DNA from 3 places in the Vibrio sp. nBUS_14 genome. Region 3 is predicted to be linked to each of the others. Evidence: predicted binding sites of a transcription regulator. Region 3 holds the regulator's gene; each other region holds the start of a gene.

Region 1 (8,165 bases), 530 kb from region 3:
TCATTATTGTCGATAATGTTATCGATAAAACAGCGGCGAAATTGATGGTTAATAGAGGGTTATGAAGGCATTGAAATGAGCCGCAAACGATTTGCAGCAATGGAGTGTGATCCGCTGCAAATATTTGCAGCAATATTCATTGATTTGTGCTCTAATATCGCGCTTACCAAGGGATGGTGTTAAAAGATGCTCACTTAGATGGAGTTATCAAAGTTGACCGATCCCTTAATGATCTCCCTTAGGAATAAATAGAACATGTCTAAGAACAAAAAATTTGATATCCGCCTTACAGAAAAACGCAACGGTTGGTGTGCAGAGATTACTCGTCAAGTAACGTCTCGCAGCACAACAGTATCAAAGCGTGAAGCTGGTTTCGAAACTGAAGCTTTAGCACAAGAGTGGGCTGAGAAAGAACTGGCTTCTTTCATTGCAAACCAAGCTGAGCGTAACGAACGTAAATCAGAGCAACGTAAAGAGCGTGATGAAATTCGTCATACTAAAGAGCTTAAAGCTGAGCAAGCGCGTGAAGCACGTGCAAAAGCTCGCGCAGAAGAGCTAGACGACGAGTAAGTCGTAATAATTTATGCTCTTCTTGTTTGAAGAAGAGCAGAAAAAGCCCCAATATAACTTTTTCTCTTTCTAGTTAAAAGTATATTGGGGCTTTTGCATTTCTGAGCGTTATTCAGCTAACGGACTATGCAAACTTAGTTGTTCAGCGTAGTTAGCCAATCGTCTTCTGCCACTTCTTCAATATAGCTTTCTACTGATTGTCCTACTTCTTCATCGTCTTGCTTGAAGTAAGCGATGTGGAACACAGCATCACCTTCGTTTACCAAAGGTAGAGTTTGTTGACCAATCACGATACCACCTTTGGTTGTGATCACTTGGCCTTCTTGGTGACCTAATGGAGAGCTGATGTAAGCAAGGGTTTGTCCTGCTTCAACTTGTTCGCCAAGTCTTACCATGTTACGCAAAATACCGTCTGATTCAGCACGGATCCAGCTAGTGGATTTACTCAATATTGGCTCTGGTAACTTCTTACGGTTAGGGCGCAGCATGCCGATCTCTTTCATCACTTGATGCACGCCAAGGTAACCTGCGCGAATCGCTAAGTGATCGAAACGCAGTGCTTCACCACCTTCGTAAGTTAATACTGGAATCCCCAACTTTTCTGCTTCGCTACGTAGTGAGCCGTCACGCATTGGAGAATCAATGATCACTGGTGTTGCAAATGCTTTTGCGATGCGCAGTGTTTCAGGATTCGATAGGTTCGCACGAATCTGTGGTAGATTGGTACGATGAATCGCGCCAGTGTGTAGATCCAGAATGTAATCACAGTGCTTTACTACGTTCTCGAAGAAGGTGTGAGCGATGCGTGATGTTAATGATCCTTTCTCACTGCCAGGGAAGCAACGGTTTAGGTCACGACGGTCTGGTAGGTAACGAGATTTATGGATAAAGCCAAACACGTTAACGATAGGGACAACAATCAGCGTACCTTTCAGTTTTTTAGGTTCGATAGCGTTGGTGAGCTGTCTTGCGATTTCGACGCCGTTTAGCTCATCACCGTGGATAGCCGCGTTTACCATCAGTGTTGGACCGGATTGGCGACCGTGAATGATTTCAATTGGGATCGAAAGTGGAGAATGGGTATAAAGCTGAGCTACTTGCAGTTCAATCTCCATTCGTTGTCCTGGCTGAACAGTATAACCAAGTAATTTGAATGGTTGATTCGGTTTTAGTCTTGCCATTTAGGTTGTTCTCAACATGGTGATAATTCGTTAACACGGAATGTATCAATCGTTGATTTTTAGTACGAATCAATCGCCTTACGGTCACGACAAAAGTTTTTTATGAAGGGGCTTCTGAATTGATTTTTGTTTTTGATTTGGTTAATTATAGGGTGTTTCAAATTGTGATTTTTTTACAATACATTGATTTAACTCTAATATTTTTCGTTCGGTTGATTGGTGTTATCCATCGCCATTTTTTTGCGGCCAAATTCATATATCGTGATGAAAATGAAAAAAACAATTTCAAAAGTCGTTGTACTGGCGGTGGTTTCTGTCGCTTTATCAGGCTGTGTTGGTAGTAACGCAGTAACGGGTTACCTAATGAAGTTTAACGTTAAGGCTGTTGATAACCGTTAAGCGGTGGCTTGAACATGCTACTAGCGCCTGTTTATGGCCTAACGGTTGCTGCCGATTAACTGGTATTCAACTCACTAGATTTCTGGACTGGTAGCAACCCACTAACGGGTTCTCCGTACATCTTTGATACTAAAACTGATACGTACCTAGACATTAATAACCAACTTGATCCGTCTCTAACGGAAGCGCCTGTAGGCCCTATTACGAGTGCATATGTGATTGAAAAAGGTCAAATGCAGCAGGTTGATGAAAACACGATCCAAATGGATATTACTTACCAATCTGGTGAGCGCGCGACGTTAATCGGTGTTCACGATGGTGAGATGGTGACTTATTTCATTGATGGCGAAGTTGTGGCACAAACTTCAATTGATGAGCTAGAAAGCTACGCGGATTCACGTGCTTATTTATACCAATCGTAGTAAATAACTGGTCACCCTAGCTTGTTAAAAGTCTCGATAACTGCGTTGTGATTTTTGATTGTAGAATAACTACTTATCAGAAAATCACGCCTTGTTCTCAAGCCTTTTTCCTGCGCTATTTCTGAACACTTACTTACTGTGATTGGTATTACTTCTTTAGTCACAAATAGTCTTCTACAAAGATTAGACACAAAAACAGGTACTCATTGAGTACCTGTTTTATTTTGTCTTGGATAAACGGCGCTTACTGAAAAATACTATCTATTGAAAGCACGATTTACTCAACAAACATAGCTTACCGAATTAAGCTTTTTCTGGGATTGCTTCAAGCAGTGCAACCATCTGGTTCCAGAATAGCTCAACCGTGTCGATCTTCACTTTCTCATCTGGAGAGTGAGGGAACTTGATCGTTGGGCCAAAAGAAACCATGTCCATGTTCGGGTAAGGTTCTTTGAATAGGCCACACTCAAGACCAGCATGGATAACCATGATGTTTGGCTTGTGACCGTAGATGCCTTCATACATGTCGCGGAAGATGTGCATGATTTCTGAATCTGCGTCTGGCTTCCAACCTGGGTAAGCACCTGAGAACGCGATGTTCGCACCAGCGAGTTCAGCAACAGAGTGAAGCATGCCTTCTACTTGCTTACGGCCAGAATCGATCAGTGAACGAATCAGGCAAAGTACAGTGATTGAGTTCTCTTCTGTTGTGATAACACCAACGTTTAGAGAAGTCTCAACAACACCTTCAATCTCATCACTCATGCGCATCACGCCATTTGGACATGCGTTAAGTGCTGCGATAAGGCGAGCCTGTTCTACTTGAGCAAGAGTACCCATTTCAACGGTTACTTCTTCGTTGAATGTTACGATGCTGTCTTCGATTTTACCCAGCTCAGTAGATAGAAGCTCAGTATAGTCATTGTATAGCGAAGCCAGTTTCTCTTGGTTTGCAGTCGGTACTGCCACCGTTACGAAGCCTTCACGAGGGATAGCGTTACGAAGGCTACCACCTTTGAATTCTACGATACGAAGGTCTAGCTCTTTTGCATGACCCGCTAGGAAACGAGCAAGCAATTTGTTTGCGTTTGCACGACCCGTGTGAATATCACAACCAGAGTGACCGCCTTTAAGGCCTTTTAGCGTTAGCTTACGGGTAACAAAATCAGCAGGGACTGCATCACGAGTGATGTCGAAAGTCATTGCACCGTCGATACCGCCAGCACAACCCATGTACACCTCGCCCTCTTGCTCTGAATCGGTATTAAGAAGGATATCACCTTCTAACCAACCCGCTTCAAGACCGAAAGCACCTGTCATGCCTGCTTCTTCGTCTACTGTTAGTAGAACTTCGATAGGGCCATGCTTGATTTCGTTTGAAGCAAGAACCGCCAAACAAGAAGCCATGCCCATGCCGTTATCAGCGCCAAGCGTTGTACCTTTTGCTGTAACCCACTCACCATCAATGTATGGCTGGATAGGATCTTTAGCGAAGTCGTGAACCGTGTCTTCGTTCTTTTGTGGAACCATATCGATGTGCGCTTGTAGCACAACACCTTTTTTGTTTTCCATGCCTGGCGTTGCAGGTTTAGTAATGAATACGTTACCCGTTGGGTCGCGACGCACACTTAAACCTTGCTCTGTTGCCCAAGCAATAATGTATTGAGCTAGCTCTTCCTCATGCTTAGAAGGATGTGGGATTGAGCAAATCTTATCGAAGAACTGCCAAATAGGGGCAGGGGATAATTTACTGATCTCAGAATGGAATTCAGACACGGATGACTCCTTTTTTATTTGGTAACCATATATTTAGGATTATTATGAGTAAAAACCTAGAACAAAAATCTAAAGTATGGGTCTGTTTTGATGGCAACAGCATACCACTTGAGGCTTTTGACGAGTAGCGCTTCTAAACGTCAAATGTTTTAATTTTTGAAAGCGGTCTTGTTCATTTGATCACAAGTAAGTGCGTTGATGCCTATAAATGGCGCGAGCAAACGTTTGTTTAAGTCTTTTTTGTAATTTAATTACAAAAATAAGTTTCTTAAATAACCATTAATAGCCAAAAGTGTGACATATGGCAAAAAATACTTGTAATCTTTTTTCTTTAGAGTATATTAATAACCAACTTCTGAAGTGAAGAGTAAATGCTCAAAGGATGAGTCCGTTTTATCGCCTCCAAGGAACCGAGAAATCAAATTCGTTTTTTATTGATTTATTAAGGTGATAGTTATGAAAGGTTTACCATCTGCAATGTTCTGGTTTAATAGCTCTGTTTACACTAGCAACTTTGCATACCCTACAAGCTTCGGTTACTAATACCGTAAGTATGTAACTCGAACAGTTTTGTTCACCCCTATATATTGGAATTCTTTTACAGCCCTTTTGGTTGACAGATTCTACCGCCACTCAGTTTTGAGTGGCGTTTTTTTTGCCTGCTACTTTTACCTACCTGTTAAATTCATCATTTCTTGTTATTCACAGTGGTTGTTTTTTAAACGCTAAAATATCAATTTGCGTCTTATTACTGATCCTGTTGAAAAATACACAACTCTTGTGGGTTTAAATTGAGAATATGATGGCTACATTCTCAATGTAAGTAACCAATGGTTGAAAAAACAACCAAGTGATCTTATCGTGTTTCTATTGATTAAATTATTGTTTTTAATGGCTTTTAATCTTTAATTTTTGTCTTTTTAATCGCTTTGTTTCATACGGCATTCTGATAAATATCGATTAGAGCCTTAATTCTATCTGGAATTTGTTATTTGATAACTTTATAATCCAAGGCCAATCGTTTACGCAACCGTTTACTTTACCCTTATAGGATTCGATAATGTTCGAAAAGCTATTCAAACTCAGTGAAAATGGCACCAATGTGCGCACTGAAATCATCGCAGGTCTAACAACCTTCCTAACAATGGCTTACATCATTTTTGTAAACCCAATGATTCTAGCTGATGCTGGTATGGACCATGGCGCTGTATTTGTAGCAACCTGTTTAGCGGCAGCTATTGGCTGTTTCATTATGGGCTTTGTCGCTAACTACCCAATCGCACAAGCACCAGGTATGGGGCTGAATGCCTTCTTTACCTACGCTGTTGTTATGGGCATGGGTTACACGTGGCAAGTTGCTTTGGCAGCGGTTTTCGTATCTGGCGTAATCTTCATTTTCTTAAGCATTTTCAAGATACGTGAATGGATCATCAACTCGATTCCTATGTCTCTACGTGTGGGTATCTCTGCGGGTATCGGCCTTTTCCTTGCGTTCATCGCACTTGGTAATGCAGGCATCGTTGTTTCTAACCCTGCGACTAAGGTTTCACTTGGCGATATCACTGCGATTGCGCCAATGTTAGGTGCACTTGGTTTCTTCCTGACTATTGCTCTTGTTCACCGTGGTGTGAAAGGTGCGGTAATGATTGCGATTCTAGCAATCACGGCAATCGGCATTGCAATTGGTGACGTTCAATACGGCGGCATCATGTCTAATCCACCAAGCCTAGCGCCAACGTTCATGCAGCTTGATTTCTCTGCTGTATTTGAAATTGGTATGATTTCAGTGGTATTCGCATTCTTGTTCGTCGATTTGTTCGATACAGCGGGTACTCTGGTTGGTGTTGCTACGAAAGCAAACCTAATCAAAGAAGACGGTAAACTACCTCGTTTAAACAAGGCGCTACTTGCTGACTCAACAGCAACGTCTATAGGTGCATTGCTAGGTACATCAAACACGACATCTTACGTTGAGAGTGTTGCGGGTGTTGCTGAAGGCGGTCGTACAGGTCTAACTGCGGTTGTGGTTGGTATCTTATTCCTACTGGCTCTTTTCTTCTCGCCACTTGCAGGTATGATTCCGGCTTACGCGACATCAGGTGCACTTTTCTATGTAGCAATTCTGATGATGTCAGGCCTAGTTGGCATTGATTGGCGTGATCTTACGGAAGCTGCACCAGTCGTGGTAACATGCCTCCTTATGCCACTGACGTACTCTATCGCTGAGGGTATCTCACTAGGTTTCATCGCTTACGCTGCAATTAAGCTGCTGAGTGGTAAAGGTCGCGACGTTTCACCTGCTGTGTGGGTAATGTCGGTTATCTTTATTCTTAAATACATTTTCGCTTAATCGTCTAGATTTCTGCTTAATCGCTGAAGAGGTTATGTAAGGCATAGCCTCTAATAACATGACAAAATTATTAGGTTTTATACTATGAGCAACAAATTCGTTATCACTTGGGACAACATGCAGACTTACTGCCGTCAACTAGCTGAAAAGCAAATGCCAGCAGAACAGTGGAAAGGTATCTGGGCAGTAAGCCGTGGTGGTTTGGTTCCTGGTGCAATCTTGGCTCGTGAACTAGGTATTCGTCACGTAGATACGATTTGCATTTCTAGCTACGACCACGATCACCAACGTGATATGACAGTCGTTAAAGCACCTGAAGGTGACGGCGAAGGTTTCCTAATCGTTGAAGATCTTGTTGATAGTGGTGACACTGCACGCAAGCTTCGCGAAATGTATCCTAAAGCGAAACTGATCGCTGTGTGTGCAAAACCATCTGGCGCAGATTTGTTAGACGAATACATTGTTGATATCGCTCAAGACACATGGATTGAGCAACCTTGGGATACTAGCCTAAGCTTCGTTGAGCCGGTAAATCGCAAGTCAAAATAAGCGTAAACTTAGTTTTTTGAGAAATGACCCTTTATAGGGTCATTTTTTTTTATATGATTAGTAACAACCATTTCTTATTAAGTATCCCCAATGTCTGAATCAGAAGAAACGAGCTTGAACCTTTCGGAAACCTTGTTTGTAAAGCACAAGCAGGCCAAAGAGACCTCAATGCTCACGCGTTACATGCCAAGTTCAGAAGAACTGTTGGATAAAAAGCGTGAAGAGCAGAACTCATCTTGGTATCGAAACCTAAGACGTCTTCAGTGGGCATGGCAAGGCGTAAACCCGATAGAGCAAGAAGCGGTACTGGCACGCATCGCCTCATCCGATAATTCTCGTACCACCGATGAGTGGCTAGATACCGTGATGGGCTACCGCAGTGGTAACTGGGCATACGAGTGGACCAAACTGGGTATGCAGCACCAAAATCGTTCTAATGAGAAGAGTGGGGAAGAGATGGCTGAAGAGCTTTTCTCAGCCTCTTTGTGCTTCAGCATTGCGGGCTATCCACATCTAAAGAACGATAACCTTGCAGCTCAAGCACAGGTATTAGCGAACGCGGCGTATTCTGAAGCGATCAAACACACCAAATTGATCGTCAAACAAATCGAAGTGCCGTACCAAAACAAAAAGATTAAGGCGAACTTACATCTAACCAAAACAGACAAACCACAACCTGTCGTGATCGTGAGTGCCGGTTTAGATAGCTTGCAAACTGACATGTGGCGTTTGTTTAGAGATTACCTAGCACCGAAAAACATTGCGATGCTAACGATTGATATGCCGTCGATAGGGCACAGTTCACACTGGCCACTAACCGAAGACTCTTCTTGTCTGCATCAAGCCGTGTTGAATGAACTGCCTAACATTCCCTGGGTGGACCATCATAAAGTCGGTCTGTTTGGTTTCCGATTCGGT
Region 2 (8,165 bases), 420 kb from region 3:
GCTTTGGGGACGATACTGGACCTTCGCTCATAATGGCCAGTTAACGGATTACGATGATCTAGTGAGTGGTCGTTTCAGACCTGTCGGTGAGACGGACAGTGAGCTTTCTTTCTGTTGGTTAGTGAAACAATTAGAAGAGCGTTTTCCTGAACCACCACAAGACATGGAAGGTATGTTTCGCTTTGTTGCGGAGTGTTGTGACCAGCTACGTGAGAAAGGTGTCTTTAACATGCTACTCAGTGATGGTGAGTACGTCATGACCTACTGTACGAATCACTTATACTGGATAACAAGACGTGCGCCTTTTGGTAATGCGAGCCTGATTGATGAAGATGTTGAGATAAACTTCCAAGAAGAGACTACGCCAAATGATGTGGTTACGGTCGTCGCAACGCAGCCTCTTACATGCAATGAAGAGTGGTTTCGAATGAAGCCAGGCGAATACGCCCTGTTTCATTTTGGTGAGCTGATTGGCAATAACCATAAGGCGTTGGAAGATGTTGCTTACGCACCTAAAAAAGTTGCAAGCCAAGCGCCAACTGAGCCTTTGAGCTAAGCTAAGTATTCCGAATAGTATTATTTTTAACCTTATAAACGAAAGGCCGCTTACTGAACTAATGAATCAGTAAGCGGCCTTTTTCTGATTTGGTTTAGTTTCTGACGAATTACTCTTCTGCGTAACCGTGTTTGCCTAATGTCTTACCGTCTAAGATAGCTTGTCCGTTTGCCATTGATAAACGATCTTCCGCGAACCACTTGCAGACCATAGGGTAAATGCAGTGTTCTTGGGTGAGTACTCGGCTTGCTAGCATGTCGGCATCATCCTGTTCAAATACAGGCACCTTAGCTTGTAAGATTACAGGGCCACCGTCGAGCTCTTCGGTAACAAAGTGGACGCTGGTGCCATGCTCTTTGTCCTGAGCATCAATAGCACGTTGGTGGGTGTACAGCCCAGGATACTTGGGTAATAGAGAAGGGTGGATATTGATCATTTTACCCGCGTAGTGACGAACAAACTCTGAGCTCAGAATACGCATGTAGCCAGCGAGTACAATCAGGTCGGGTTGGTAAGCATCGATCTGAACCATCAATTCATGATCAAACTCTTCACGCGAGTTAAATTCTTTTGGATTCACCGAGTGGGCGTCAACACCCGCTGATTTAGCTCGCTCTAGACCAAAAGCATCCGCTTTATTTGAGAAAACGGCCTTAACAGAGGCGTCAATCGTGTGGTTATCACAGGCATCCAAAATGGCTTGCAAGTTGCTGCCGCTTCCTGAGACTAAAACGACGATGTTTTTCTTAGAGTGACTGTTATTCATAGAATGGCTGTTCTTCATAGACTGGATAATGCAATTGATTAATTAAAGTATTTACAATTAACCTACATAAATTAAGGTTTTCTGCGGGCTAAATAGCAAAATGAGGACCAATAGGTCCTCATTTATTAACTAAGTAAACGTATCACTTACTTAATTTCAACTTGCTCTTCGCCAGCTTCAGCGTTTGCGATCTCACCGATAACCCAAGCGATTTCGCCTTCAGATTTCAGTAGTTCAACAGCAGCGTCTGCTTGATCTTTAGGTAGAGCAACAATTAGGCCTACGCCACAGTTGAAAGTGCGGTACATTTCAAATGTCTCCACGTTTCCTTTCTCTTGTAGCCAGCTGAAAATAGCAGGCCATTCCCAGCTCTTGTCATCAATCACTGCTTTAGTGCCTTCAGGAAGTACGCGTGGGATGTTTTCCCAGAAACCACCACCTGTGATGTGCGAAATAGCATGAATGTCATGCTCTGCAATCATCTTAAGTGCCGATTTGATGTAAATCTTAGTCGGTTCTAGTAGGTGCTCACCGATAGTGCGACCTTCTAGTTCTTCATTCTTATCAGCACCAGAAACTTCTAGAACTTTACGAATCAAAGAGTAACCGTTTGAGTGTGGACCACTTGAGCCAACCGCGATAAGTGCGTCGCCTGCTGCTACTTTAGTGCCATCAATGATGTCAGCTTTTTCTACAACACCAACACAGAAGCCAGCAACGTCGTAGTCGTCGCCTTCGTACATGCCTGGCATTTCAGCCGTTTCACCACCGATTAGTGCACAACCTGCTTGAACACAACCTTCAGCAATACCTGAAACAACGTCTGCTGCTGTATCTACATCTAGTTTACCTGTTGCGTAGTAGTCTAGGAAGAATAGCGGTTCACCACCTTGAACGATTAGATCGTTCACACACATTGCCACTAGGTCGATACCAATGGTGTCGTGTTTTTTCATATCCAAAGCAAGGCGAAGTTTAGTACCAACACCATCAGTACCTGAAACAAGCACTGGCTCTTTGTATTTCGTTGGAAGTTCACATAGGGCGCCAAAGCCACCAATACCGCCCATGACTTCAGGGCGACGAGTGCGTTTAACGGCACCTTTAATACGGTCTACTAGTGCATTACCTGCGTCGATATCAACACCAGCGTCTTTGTAGCTTAGAGAAGAAGTATTACCACTCACGGGATAGTCCTCGAACTTAAGTTGGATGTGAAAACGGCGCTATTCTAACAGGGCTTGATTACCAAGAGCAAACGTTTGCGCGGTTTTTTTTATTAGAATAAAGATTCTGAAATAACCTTAGATTTCGTGTATAATCTACAGGTTTGTTTAAATATTGCCGGAGTTGGAAATGAAAGTTGTTGAAGTGAAACACCCGCTAGTAAAACATAAAATTGGCCTGATGCGTGAAGGTGAGATTAGCACTAAGCGTTTTCGTGAGCTAGCAACAGAAGTGGGTAGCCTTCTAACATACGAAGCGACATCAGACTTTGAAACTGAGCGTGTAACTATTAATGGTTGGAACGGTCCAGTTGAGGTTGACCAAATTAAAGGTAAAAAAGTAACTGTAGTGCCAATCCTACGTGCTGGTTTAGGCATGATGGACGGCGTTCTTGAGCATATCCCAAGTGCACGTATCAGCGTTGTTGGTATCTACCGTGACGAAGAAACACTTGAGCCAGTACCATACTTCAACAAGCTTGCATCTAACATCGACGAGCGTATTGCTTTAGTGGTAGATCCAATGCTTGCGACAGGTGGTTCTATGATCGCCACGATCGACCTGATGAAAGAGAAAGGTTGTAAGCACTTTAAGATTCTTGTGCTTGTAGCGGCTCCTGAAGGTATCGCAGCTCTAGAAAAAGCGCACCCAGACGTTGAGCTTTACACGGCTGCAATCGATGAGAAGCTAAACGACAAGGGCTACATTGTTCCTGGTCTTGGCGATGCTGGTGATAAGATCTTCGGTACTAAGTAATTCGGTTTTAGCGTAAGTTACTCTAAAACGTTTCTTAACTTGCTGAATTAGAAGTATTAATAAAAAGGGAGAGCATTCGATGCTCTCCCTTTTTGATCTTTCGAGCTTGTGATGCTCTTTATTGAGGACCGCAAGCCTCTATCAGTTTGTCGACCTAGTTAGTCTATTTGCGCTTTATCTACAACGGTGTTGTCGCCTAGCTCTTCTGGAAGGACCAGGTTCAGTAGAATCGCTACGATACCGCATAAGCTTACGCCTTGAAGGCTAAAGTCACCGATGCCAAATGCCATACCACCAATACCGAATACTAAAGTAATACCGACAATAACAAGGTTACGTGATTTGTGTAGGTCAACTTTGTTCTGAATTAGGGTGTTCAGGCCTACTGTTGCGATTGAACCAAACAGTAGAATCATGATGCCGCCCATTACAGGAACTGGAATCGTTTGAAGTAGAGCACCTAACTTACCAACCAATGCTAGGACAATCGCTGTTACTGCTGCCCAAGTCATGATCACTGGGTTAAATGCTTTCGTCAGCATTACCGCACCGGTTACTTCGCTGTAGGTTGTATTTGGTGGCGCGCCCAGCATAGAAGCTGCGATCGTCGCCACACCGTCACCTGTGATCGTGCGGTGTAGACCTGGCTTCTTAAGGTAGTCTTTGCCGGTTACGTTAGAGATAGCAAGCATGTCGCCAACGTGTTCAACGGCCGGTGCAATCGCAACGAACACCATAAAGAAGATAGCGTTGATGTTGAATTCTGGCGCTGTGAAGTTAGGTAGAGCTAACCAAGCAGCTTGAGCAACTGGCGTGAAATCAACGACACCGTAAATCAAGCTTGTGATGTAACCCGCGACAATGCCACCAAAGATTGGTAGTAGCTTAAGGAAGCCTTTCGAGAACACACTGATGACAATCGTCACTAGTAATGAAATAGATGAAATCCACAATGCTGCGTCTGCATCGATAAGCTGAACAGCACCATCGCCTGTTTTACCTAGCGCCATGTTTACCGCAACAGGAGCAAGACCTAAACCGATTACCATGATCACTGGGCCAACCACGACGGGTGGAAGCAGCTTATGGATGAATGCTACGCCTCTCACTTTGATCAACGCCCCCATTAGGACGTACACAAAACCGGCTGCCATTAGGCCGCCCATGGTTGCACCTACACCCCAAGTTTGAATACCAAACATGATAGGGGCGATGAATGCAAAAGAAGATGCTAAGAAGATTGGTACTGTACGGCGTGTAATAAGTTGGAATAAAAGGGTACCGATACCTGCGCCAAAGAGTGCAACGTTGGGATCAAGTCCTGTTAGTAGCGGCACCAGTACAAGCGCACCAAACGCTACAAACAGCATTTGTGCACCTTGCAGAGCATTTTTCATGTTATGTCCTTAAAAATGGTCGTTATATGAAAAGCGAAAAATAAAATTCGCGGGATTCTATCACTTAGCAATCGATTGCCACACCAAATAGATCAAATTTATTTATCTTCGTGATGTTTTATATCCATCGTTGCCCGAAAAACTCAGTTTATAAGTGAGCGATTTATCATGGCCAGGTGATATTTTAAGGTTATTAAACACAGTGGGCGCTATCGACCTTGCCCCTCAATCCATAGTTGCTTATCATCTAGGCACAAGATTTGATTATTAGGATCAGTATGCGCTACATAGCATTGTTGTTGATAGGACTATTAGCCTCTCCGAGTTATGCCTTAACTCAAGTAGATATTTTTAGCGCTGAAGTTGCGATTAACGCTGAAAACAAACAGCCAGAACAAGTGGCTAGAAATACAGGTATGGAGCAGGTATTAATACGTGCGACTGGCCAAACCGATGTCGCTTCGAATGAGACGATTCAAAAGGCGATGCGTAAAAGCTCGCAGTATATGTCTCAAATGAGTTTTGGCGAAAGCAATGACCAATCAACATTGCGTATGCGTTTTAACGGCGCTCAAATCCGTTCTCTATTGACGCAAGCACAGTTGCCGTACTGGCCTGACACGCGTTCAAACATCCTTGTTTGGCTGGTGGAAGAACAGAATTACGACAAGAATATTGTGTGGGAACACTCCAATTCACAATTGGCTGCGGGTTTACAAGCTAACGCAAAAGAGCGCGGCTTACCCCTGACGTTGCCAGTCGGTGACTTTGACGATATTACGGGTATCGCGACCTCTGATCTATGGGGCAGCTTTGTCTCGCCAATCAGCAAAGCGAGTCAGCGTTACCCGGTTGATGCTGTGTTGGTGATTAAGGCTCAATCTTCTGGATTACGCTGGGCTCTGTATGATCAAAAACCAAACCAACTGACGAGCGCACCAAAATCGCCAGTCAGCGGTTCAGTATCGGGTAACAGCGCGACGACTTCCAAGAAGCTTGTCGACCAAATCAGTAACTACTACGCGAGTAAGAGTGCGGTAACGGTTGCGAGTGAATCTTCGGAATCAATTTTAACGCAATTTATTAGCCTGAATAACGCGCAAGACTTCTTCCAACTGGAGAGCGCTCTTAAGCGTTTAAACTCAGTGGGAAGCCTCGATATCCTTAAGATTCAGAACAATGAAGTGACCTTCCGAATTCACTTATTGTCGACTCAACAAGAGTTTGAGCAAGAAGTTGAAAGTATTCGCCAAGTCGCCAAGGTTGAAGAGTCTTACATTGAACCTGAAGTGAGCCCTGAATTTGAAACGCAAGGCAACTCCATGTCTGTAGGCGATGATTCAACAGCTGCCGTTGATACTGAAGCAACAGCAACTGACGCTCAAGTGATCAAAGGTAATGAAGTTGTTGGTGATTATTCGCTAGTTGGTTCAGATGCTAACCTAGAAGTGACGAGTAGCGAGGTGCTGGAAGAAGCTACTCCGCATGCGAAACCAAGTTTGGTGTATGAGTGGAACCGCAGTTAGGCAATTGCTGACATTCATCGTCAATACGAAAATTAAAGTAGACAAAGAGAAATAAAAAGAAAGCCCTGCTAGAGAAATCGCGCAGGGCTTTTTTTTGTTCGCTAGTTGCTTGGGCTAACTAGCTGATCGGATGGGTTGAAGCTAATCTTATTGCTCAAACTTTGCTTTCTCTTTCTTTTCTACTTCAGAAAGGCGCTTAAGCTTAATACCTAACTCTTTAGCTCTAAAACGGGTAAATAAGATATTGCCTGCGAAGCCTAGGCTAGTCAGGATTAGCTCTACAGCCGCTAACAAACGCTCTCCACCGTCTACATACATAATAGTTAACGCGTGTAGGAAGTAGAGCATTAAGACGAAATTCGCCCAAGCGTGCGTATAAGGCTTACCTGCTAGAATGCCCGGTAATGGTAGTAACAGCGGAACAGCCCAAGCAATCGCAAGTGTGACATTGCTTAGATGCGGGTGCGGCGAAAGCGTCATCTGCCAAGCCACTACCCAAAATAAAAGCAGCAAGTTACTTGCTAACGCTAGGTAGCGGAAGAGCTTGGTTTTGGGAGACATAGCCGTTTCTGGCATATACATCATTGAGAGATTCCCTTCTGGTTGATAGCGATGCGCGCTAACCGTTTGCCTAGGTTTTGCGCCAACTCAATTTCTTCTTTGCTTAATGAAGCGCTCTCTCCAGTACTGCTGGCACCGTAAGGTGTGCCACCGGTTTGAGTGGTATGCAATGCAGGCTCTGAGTAGGGGATGCCTACCACTAACATGCCATGGTGAAGAAGAGGTAACATCATGCTTTGTTGTGTCGTCTCTTGACCACCATGCAGTGATGAAGAAGAAGTAAAGACACAAGCTGGCTTATCGATAAGATCGCCATTGATCCACAATGAAGTAGTGCTATCCCAAAAGTGCTTCATCGGCCCTGCCATGTTGCCGAACCAAACCGGACTGCCTAGTGCTAAACCATCGCAAGAACGGAGATCTTGTAAAGTCGCAATAGGATCTGTCGGTTGATAACGCGAATCAGGCTGCTCTTCTACCGTATACACGTCGTTCACCGTTCTCAGCATGGCTTCGCAGTTCGGGATAGATTCAACCCCTCGTGCAATCTGTCTTGCGAGAGCTTGTGTGTTACCGTGACGACTGTAGTAGAGAACAAGAATGTTGATGCTCATAGTCGCTTACAGAATCTCTATTACTTGCTCAGGTGGACGACCAATCTTTGCTTTGTTATTCGCAACAACCACTGGGCGTTCAAACAGTTTTGGATTAGCAGCCATTGCTGAAAATAGGTCTTCATTAGATACAGAAGAATCACCAAGATTCGCTTCTTTGTAGTCTGCCTCTTTGGTGCGCATCATTTCGCGAACGCTGCTAAAACCAAGCTGAGTGAATAGGACTTTTAGCTGATCAACAGTTAAAGGCGTGTCTAGGTACTTAATCACTTCAGGTTGTACACCGTTTTTTTCAAGTAGTTCAAGCGTTTGACGGCTCTTTGAGCAGCGTGGGTTATGATAAATCACGACAGACATGGTTCTTCCTCATTATTATTTTTTATTAAATTTTCAGGAGAGGCCTATTCTTGGTCTCTTCATTATATACGGTGAGCTTTTCGGGTCGCTCACCGCTTAGTGAACGACTTATTGCAGTGCTAAGAAGCGCTCGCGCTGAATCATCAATTGATCAATTCGAGCATCGTAGCGGGCTTGCTTCAAACTGCCGAGTTCTGCGATTTGACTTGCTTGCGTGTAGTACTGAATCGCTTTATTCCAGTTGGCTTGCAATGCCAAAATTTCAGCGCGAGCGGCAAGGTCTTCATCACTGTTCCCAAGGCGAGTGTTCGCTTTTGAAAGCAGATACCAGCCATTGGCGTCATTCGGATTGTCATGTGTATAACGTTGTAATACGCGGACGGCCTCTGCAAAGTCTTTTTTTTC
Region 3 (8,165 bases):
CTTCTATTTTAGAAGAGGACGATGGTGTAGCTTCTGCTGCGCAGTCTTAATGAGAGTTCTTGATTTCAAGTATCTACTTTAGTGTCACTGCTTTTATATAACGACTTTCGAGCCACTCATGAATCGTCAAGAAAGCGATAAGCGATAAGCGATAAGCGATAAAACGCAAATAAAAAGCCGAGACATCAATGATGTCTCGGCTTTTTTACGTTCAAATTTTGTTGCTGACTAGAACTCCCGAAGAGAATCAGTCACCAGCAAACATGTAACCTTCACCGTGAACCGTCACAAAGATTTGTGGGTTCTTAGGGTCAAACTCCATCTTCGCACGCATGCGACGGATTAACACGTCGATGGTTCGGTCATTTGGAGCATCCACTCGGTGGCTGATCATGTTCAAAATACGTTCACGACTTAGCACTTGGTTAGGGTAAGAAGAAAGCGCAACGAGCAGCTCATATTCTGCTTTAGTCAGCTTAACTGGCTCACCGTTTTTACTTAAAGCACGACGAGGGATATCAAACGTCCACTCACCAAAACGAACCACAGATTCGTCTTCTGCTTCAACTGCCGCACCCACCGCTGTTTTACGAGCAGCAGCAATACGCCAAAGTAAGTTTTTAACTCGAACTAATAACTCGCGCAGTTCGATGGGTTTAGTAACATAATCGTCTGCGCCCATTTCTAGGCCTACAATTTTGTCGATGCTATCCGTGCGTCCAGTAACTAAAATAATCCCAATGTCCGATTGACTGCGTAATTCGCGAGTTAGCATCAATCCATCTTCGCCTGGTAAGTTGATGTCTAGCATAATGAGGTCAACGTTGTTTTCTTCCAACACGTTTCTCATTTGAGCGCCGCTTTCCGCTTCACTCACTGTGTAACCTTCGTTTTGGAAATATCCAACCAGCTTACTGCGGGTTACCACATCATCTTCTACGACTAATACGTGATAGCTCATCTACACCACTTTTCTTATTTAATAGTTTCAGTAACCATTCTATTCATAACTAGTAACAATTCTAGTGGTACAGCAGATAAAAGCGAGAAACATGAATCTTTTTTGATACAAGACAATCTAAAACCTTGCTATTTACCGTCCATCGCAATTCAATATAGGCATTACGACTAACGAGTCACTTTGCGTTTAGCAAATAACCTTGTTATTGAGCCTTGGTGTGCTTATGCCCAAATGATTTCACGATGCTTGGGTATATAAACATCACAAGACTAAATCAGGATCTATGAAATGAAAGATACGAAAGCATTCAACGAACAAAGAGCTGAAATATACTGGTGGCTATCAAGCTTGTTCGCTAAAGAGCTCACACAAGAAGAACTCGATCACTACCATTCTGTTGAGATTCGTTCTTTTCTGACTGGTTTAGGCGAAAACGAAACACTTAAGCCTGCGATTGACACTCTGGTAGACGCATTGAACCGTCTACAAACACGTGAAGATGCCCAACTAGAACTGTCTGCTGACTTCTGCGATCTATTCTTAAAGACAGATAAACATGGTGCTCTACCTTACGCTTCAATGTATATCGGCAAAACGGGTCTGTTAAACGACAAGCCAGCTAAAGACATGGAAGATATCATGGCTAAGCACAACTTGGTGGTAAACCAAGATCTGAAAGAGCCAGCAGACCACATTGCTATCGAACTTGATTTCCTTGGTAATCTCATCATCCGTTCAAATGAAACTGAGCTTGAAGAAGAATTAGAAAAATCGTTCGCTGTTCAACAACAGTTTATTGAACAACAACTTCTTACTTGGGTACCAAAGTTCAACGCTAGATGTCGTGAGATCGATTCATTCGGTTTCTATGCATCGATTGCCTCTCTTCTCGTTGCCTTCTGTAATCTGGACACTCAGTATTTAGCGGGTGAATAAGATTCGCTGATGATTAAGTAAACAAATTCAATAGAATGTGACAATTCACCCAGATTTCTGGGTGAATTTTATTGCGAGTAATTTCTAGTCAGTCTAAAATTGTGACCGCAAACGATAAAATATGAAACATTCACGAAATGCTATGCTTATTTAAGTTCAGAGCATTTCGGTGTTAAGACAAGCCGCTCAATAGCGGTTTTTTGTTTTTTAGCACTTTAATACCCCAAAGAGCCCTACAAATTTAAGCTCTTAGTTAGGTAGCTTAACGGCTGCTTTATTCCGTACTTGGGAAAGTAGCTTCTATAATAGGATAAAACCATGGCCACTATAAAAGATGTCGCTCGCTTAGCAGGCGTATCAACTACCACCGTTTCTCACGTAATCAACAAAACACGTTTTGTTGCAGAAGCGACTCAAGAGAAAGTAAACAAAGCCGTAGACGAATTAAACTACGCGCCAAGTGCTGTTGCTCGTAGCTTGAAATGCAATTCAACACGTACTATCGGCATGCTAGTGACTCAATCAACAAACCTTTTCTTCTCGGAAGTGATCGATGGTGTTGAAAGCTACTGCTACCGTCAAGGTTACACTTTGATTCTGTGTAACACAGGTGGTATCTATGAGAAGCAACGTGACTACATTCGAATGCTTGCAGAAAAACGTGTAGATGGCATCTTGGTTATGTGTTCTGACTTAACAGAAGAACTTCGTGGCATGTTAGATCGCCATGCTGATATCCCAAAAGTTGTCATGGATTGGGGCCCTGAAACCTCTCAGGCTGATAAGATCATCGATAACTCTGAAGAAGGCGGCTATCTAGCAACCAAATACCTGCTAGAACGTGGTCACACAAAGATTGCTTGTTTAAGTGGCCACTTAGACAAAGCAGCATGTGTAGAACGCATCGCGGGTTACAAACGCGCACTCAATGAAGCGAAGGTCGAAACCGACGAAAAGCTCATCATTGAAGGTAACTTCGAGTGTGATACCGCTGTACTTGCGGCTGATAAAATTGCTCAGATGGAAGATCGCCCTACCGCTGTGTTCTGTTTTAACGACACAATGGCACTTGGCCTAATGAGTCGCCTGCAACAGCAAGACATTCGCATTCCTGAAGATATTTCGGTTATCGGTTACGACAACATTGAACTTGCAGAATACTTCTCTCCACCATTGACAACGGTTCACCAACCTAAGCGTCGTGTTGGTAAAAATGCATTCGAAATTTTGTTGGAACGCATTAAAGATAAAGATCATGAAAAACGTGTCTTTGAAATGCACCCTGAAATTGTTGAGCGAAGCACAGTTAAAACGTTAAATTAATTGATAAATCGAGTTTAATTTCATTAAGCGCACCTTTGGGTGCGCTTTTTTTATAAGCAGACAAAATAAACCTAGTTGCACATCATCAAGATCATTAATTGGAGCAACATCACATTTTTAAATATCAGGTGTGAGCCTAATTCAACAAAAACTTTATTCTATTCAATCAGTCAGTCACGCACAGGGCAAACCACTTGAAAGAGTGAGACGCAAAGCTTCCGGCCTAAACCACTCGTTGGTATGGTAGCGGGGTTACCGATGGCAAAATGCAGTAGTTACTAACAATCTGGTAATTTACGGCTTATTGACAATTTAATTGCAACATTTTGCTAATCTTTCGGACCTGCTTATTTGGTGGCGTAGTTCAAATACACCGAGATAAATAACATGGATAAACCGATACTAAAGGACTCAATGAAATTATTTGAGCCCCTAGGAAAAATAAAATCACGCTCAATGTTTGGTGGATTCGGGCTTTTTGCTGATGACACTATGTTTGCTCTGGTTGTAAATGACCAGCTGCACATAAGAGCGGACAAAGACACAACAAGGCAATTCGAGCAACAAGGGTTTCAACCATACGTCTACAAAAAACGTGGTTTCCCTGTCGTCACTAAGTATTTCGCATTACCGGAAGGTTTATGGCAAGACCAAGAGAAAATCTTGCAGCTTGCTACGACGTCTCTGGGTTTTGCTAAAGAAGAGAAAGCTGAGCAGTCTTCTGCTAAGCCAACTCGACTAAAGGACCTCCCTAACCTTCGATTGGCTACCGAGCGTATGTTGAAAAAGGCGGGAATCGATTCCGTAGAATGCTTATATGAATCTGGCTCTGTAAACGCATTTAACGCCATCAAGGAATCGCATGCATCCTCTGTCAACATTGAGCTGCTTTGGGCGCTAGAAGGTGCGATCAATGGTACTCATTGGTCTGTTATACCGCAGCAACGTCGTGAAGAGCTTATCAGTCGCATCAATTAATATTGTCAGTTCAAACTATCTACATAACTAAGCCGCATTCTTGCGGCTTTTTTATATCTGTTGAAAGTTAATCTATGCTTTGCCTGTCTATCTATACTAATGGTATGCATTAAAAAATTAGAGGAAGTATCAATGAGTAAGAAAATGATATTGGGTATCGTGTTGGTCGTAATCATCGTCCTATTAGGCGTCAATTTCGGCCAATACCTAACACTTGAAAATGCGAAGACTCAACAAGCAGTTTTGAACGACTACATCGCGAGCAACTTTATTGTTGCTACTGCGATTTATTTTGCCGCCTATGTCATGATCACGGCTTTCTCAATCCCTGGCGCTGCAGTTGTTACTCTCTTAGGCGCTGCGCTGTTTGGTTTCTGGAACAGTTTACTGCTGGTGTCTTTCGCGAGTGCTATTGGTGCAACCCTCGCCTTCTTGAGTAGCCGTTACCTTTTACGTGACTGGATTCAAACCAAGTTTGGCGACAAGTTAGCAACGATTAACAAGGGTGTTGAAAAAGACGGGGCATTTTACTTATTCTCTCTACGTCTGATTCCTGTTTTCCCGTTTTTTCTTATCAACCTGTTAATGGGGTTAACCCCAATGTCGATGACTCGTTACTACATCACGAGTCAAATAGGCATGTTGCCAGGAACTGCGGTTTTCTTGAATGCTGGTACTCAACTCGCAGAAATTGATTCACTTTCGGGTATCGTATCTCCTTCAGTATTGTTGTCATTTTCCTTATTGGGTGTATTCCCAATTATTGCTAAATGGTTGATGAGTAAGTTTCGCTCAGCACCTGTCGCTGACTAACGTGTATAGCGGAATAACGTATATAACTGACTAAAACCCAAAACCGAATAAGGTTCTATTTCAATGAAAATCTTCAGTGCATCGAATCCTACAGAAGCCCATATCATCTGTGGATTGTTAGAAAGTGAGAATATTGCTTGTGAAGTCCGTGGTGAGGGTTTGTTCAGTTTGAAAGGGGAAATTCCATTCACTGAGGAAACTGACCCTTACGTATGGTTATATGAGCCAGAATTGGCCAATAAAGCCCGCACGATCGTTAATGACTACCAAAAACAGCAAGATTCGATCATCTATGAAGAGTGGCGTTGTGGAGAGTGCCATGAGATCAACGAAGCGCAATTTGGTTCTTGTTGGCAATGCGGCGCTGTATCACCAGAGTAAGAACATAACGAACGATACTCCTTCACAATAAAAACGGGAAGCTAATATTAGCTTCCCGTTTTTATTTAATTCGATTTATTTGTTCTGATAACGAACCCAGAAAGTCACTGGATTTGTTTTTGAATAAACGCGATTGAACGTTGGTTGAACTCTTCAGGGTTTTCAACATTACACACATGTCCGCAATTTGCTATTTCCACTAACTCACTCGACTCATGTGCTTCAACCATCTCTTTTACGGGCTTGATGAACATGTAGTCATGTTCTCCCATCAAGTAAAGAGTCGGGATTGGTAGCTCTCTATCTTTGAAATATTTCATCAGAGGGTTTACGTCAGCAGTCAGGATAAACCAGCGTTTAAATTCTTTTTGACACAGTTTTTTAGCTTCACGGATAAATAGATGGCGAGATTCTTTTTGGCTCTTTTGTGGCATGACAACATAAGCAAAAAGACTGTATAGCCACATGTATGGAATAATGTGCTTGCTTAAGTTGCCCAGTTTTATTAGTACTTGAGAGCGGGTATTGAGCTTAGTCACCGCTCCACCAAGTACCATTGAACGCACGCGACCTGCGGCTAATTCCGCTACATTGCGAACAATAATCGTCCCGAGAGACATACCAACGAAATGCGCGGAGCGGATTTTAAGATGATCCAGTACTTTGAGGATATCGAGTGTGACCGATTTGAATGTATAGCGGTTCGCTATCAGCTCTTTTAAAATATTGTCTGACTTACCATGCCCTCTCAGATCAATGAGAAGCAGGTTGAAATATTGTTTATACGCTTTGATCTGCTTGAACCAGATTGAGGAGCTGCCTCCCGCGCCATGCACAAACACAACCCATTCATCGCTCGTAGGGTGAGTAAATGTTTTATGAAATAATAAACTCTCAGACATACCTATCGCTTTAATTATAATAATGGAGCTATGCCTCATGACGAGGCAATGGCTAAGGATATCACGTTATTAAGAACTTTAAGTGATAATAGTGTCAAACCTAACATTAGTCATGTGAATACCTAGCCCGCCTTTTTTACCTGACTAAAATGCGTTTGCAAGTTTTGTCTTCGTAAACGTGATTTGCTCTGAACAGAAAACAAAAAGGCACTCTAATCTCAGAGCGCCTTCTTTCATTACAAACTATTACTAGCCGCCAGCTTAATTTTATAACTATTTCAGCGAGTTAAAGTGAAGAATGATACATTGCAAGATACTCTTTTGCCGCATCTTCCCAACTAAAATCTTGCTGCATAGCATAAAGCTGAACACGCTTAATTTCAGATGGGTTTTGTGCGTAGAGCAATAATGAACGATGTAACACAGCCAGTAACGCTTGTGGTGTCGGTTGATCAAAAGCAAACCCAGTCGCGACCTCAGGATCCTGATCGTAATCATTCACGCTATCTTTTAAACCACCTACAGAACGAACAATCGGTAACGTACCGTAAGCCATGCTATAGATTTGGTTTAAGCCACAAGGCTCAAACTCAGAAGGCATCAAGAAGAAATCTGAACCGGCCTCGACCAAATGCGCTAATTCGTTGTTATAAGCTTCAACAAACGTGAACTTGTCTGAGTGAAGTGCCGACAACTCTTTTAGCTGACTCGCCAATACAGGATCGCCTGTACCCACAATCACAATTTGCAAGTCGTTCTTCAAGAATTGCTCGATGATTGGCAATAAGTAATGAACGCCTTTTTGATTGGTCAGTCGGCAAACCATGCCGTATACAGCACAATCGATAACGGGTAGACCGACATCTTGTTGCAGTTTTTGCTTACAAGCCGATTTTCCGCGAACCATGCTGTGCTTGGTCGCTTTGTATTTGCGAGGCAAGAAAGCATCTGTTTCCGGGTTCCAGGCACCGTAATCACAGCCATTCAAAATACCGAACAGGTCGTCAGATCTGTGTTGGAATTCAGCCGCCATACCATGGCTGCCTAATTCCGTCTTCAGCTCTTGTGCATAAGTTGGACTGACCGCGTTCACTTTATCTGCATATAGCACACCCGCTTTTAGCATGGTCACGTGAGTATCACTTACCGCAGCTTCTGGGACATTATGACTGTGCATTTCAGGCAGAGATTGCAACTCTTTGTAAGAAAATACGCCTTTAAAAACAGCATTGTGAATCGAGATTACGCTGCGTGTATTTTTAAAAAAGTCGTGATGTTGATAACGAGACTTAAGCAAGAAAGGGACAAAGCCCGTATGCCAATCATTGGCATGGACGATATCCGGCTGAAAGCCAAGTTTAGGAAGCATATCCAGGCACGCAGCACTAAAGAACGAGAAACGCTCTCCATTATCGGCATAAGCATGATTATTTTCAGCGTACATTTCAGAGCGATCGAAATACTTAGCACATTCAATACCAAAAACTTGAACACCTTCGACGCTCAATTTCTTAACTTGATAAGCTGTGTGAGGCCAATGATCCAGCTCGGTAGCCAAGATGACTTCTGCTGAATCAATGTTTGGGATGTTTCGATAAGCGGGAATGGTCACTCGAACGTCTTGTTCGAGTGTTTGTAGGGCTTTAGGCAGTGCCTTGGCTACATCAGCCAAGCCACCACTTTTAATTAAGCCTTCAACTTCAGACGCTACAAAAAGTACCGAGAGAGTCTTAGTAACCAACTCGTGCTCCTTTAGAAATCACGACTATACCATCGTCAGATACATGGTAATGCTTTTTATCTTCTGTCAGGTTTACACCAATCTGGGTGCCTGGTGCAATATCTGCATCTTTATCAATGATAACTCGACG

Evidence for each region. Region 3 encodes PurR, which represses purine synthesis genes. Its sites were predicted from a motif close to TNANGNAAACGTTTNCNTNA; they were not measured.
Region 1: ACMAZD_RS13875 (NCS2 family permease) is a predicted target of PurR. The motif match lies at 5,371-5,390, and genes of this name have one in related genera.
Region 2: purM (phosphoribosylformylglycinamidine cyclo-ligase) is a predicted target of PurR. The motif match lies at 2,573-2,592, and genes of this name have one in related genera.

What each region holds. Positions count from the first base shown of each region.
Region 1 covers NZ_CP179206.1:2,948,295-2,956,459, reverse strand. The annotation lists gene ACMAZD_RS13895 (DUF3622 domain-containing protein) at 256-570, shown strand; gene ACMAZD_RS13890 (succinylglutamate desuccinylase/aspartoacylase family protein) at 705-1,751, opposite strand; partial or broken gene ACMAZD_RS13885 (DUF3332 family protein) at 2,022-2,572, shown strand; gene ACMAZD_RS13880 (aminoacyl-histidine dipeptidase) at 2,876-4,348, opposite strand; gene ACMAZD_RS13875 (NCS2 family permease) at 5,409-6,698, shown strand; gene tet(34) (oxytetracycline resistance phosphoribosyltransferase domain-containing protein Tet(34)) at 6,783-7,247, shown strand; gene frsA (esterase FrsA) at 7,338-8,165, shown strand, end outside.
Region 2 covers NZ_CP179206.1:2,840,857-2,849,021, reverse strand. The annotation lists gene ACMAZD_RS13390 (class II glutamine amidotransferase) at 1-556, shown strand, start outside; gene purN (phosphoribosylglycinamide formyltransferase) at 666-1,322, opposite strand; gene purM (phosphoribosylformylglycinamidine cyclo-ligase) at 1,469-2,509, opposite strand; gene upp (uracil phosphoribosyltransferase) at 2,679-3,305, shown strand; gene ACMAZD_RS13370 (uracil-xanthine permease family protein) at 3,464-4,702, opposite strand; gene ACMAZD_RS13365 (DUF2066 domain-containing protein) at 4,981-6,228, shown strand; gene ACMAZD_RS13360 (DUF2069 domain-containing protein) at 6,376-6,813, opposite strand; gene wrbA (NAD(P)H:quinone oxidoreductase) at 6,810-7,403, opposite strand; gene arsC (arsenate reductase (glutaredoxin)) at 7,410-7,760, opposite strand; gene ACMAZD_RS13345 (beta-barrel assembly-enhancing protease) at 7,869-8,165, opposite strand, start outside.
Region 3 covers NZ_CP179206.1:2,417,629-2,425,793, forward strand. The annotation lists gene elyC (envelope biogenesis factor ElyC) at 1-50, shown strand, start outside; gene torR (two-component system response regulator TorR) at 248-961, opposite strand; gene torD (molecular chaperone TorD) at 1,250-1,897, shown strand; gene purR (HTH-type transcriptional repressor PurR) at 2,216-3,220, shown strand; cyclic di-GMP riboswitch class I at 3,395-3,480, shown strand; gene ACMAZD_RS11330 (TfoX/Sxy family DNA transformation protein) at 3,608-4,198, shown strand; gene ACMAZD_RS11335 (TVP38/TMEM64 family protein) at 4,331-5,011, shown strand; gene ACMAZD_RS11340 (DUF2007 domain-containing protein) at 5,075-5,392, shown strand; gene ACMAZD_RS11345 (alpha/beta fold hydrolase) at 5,497-6,294, opposite strand; gene glgA (glycogen synthase GlgA) at 6,581-8,035, opposite strand; gene glgC (glucose-1-phosphate adenylyltransferase) at 8,025-8,165, opposite strand, start outside.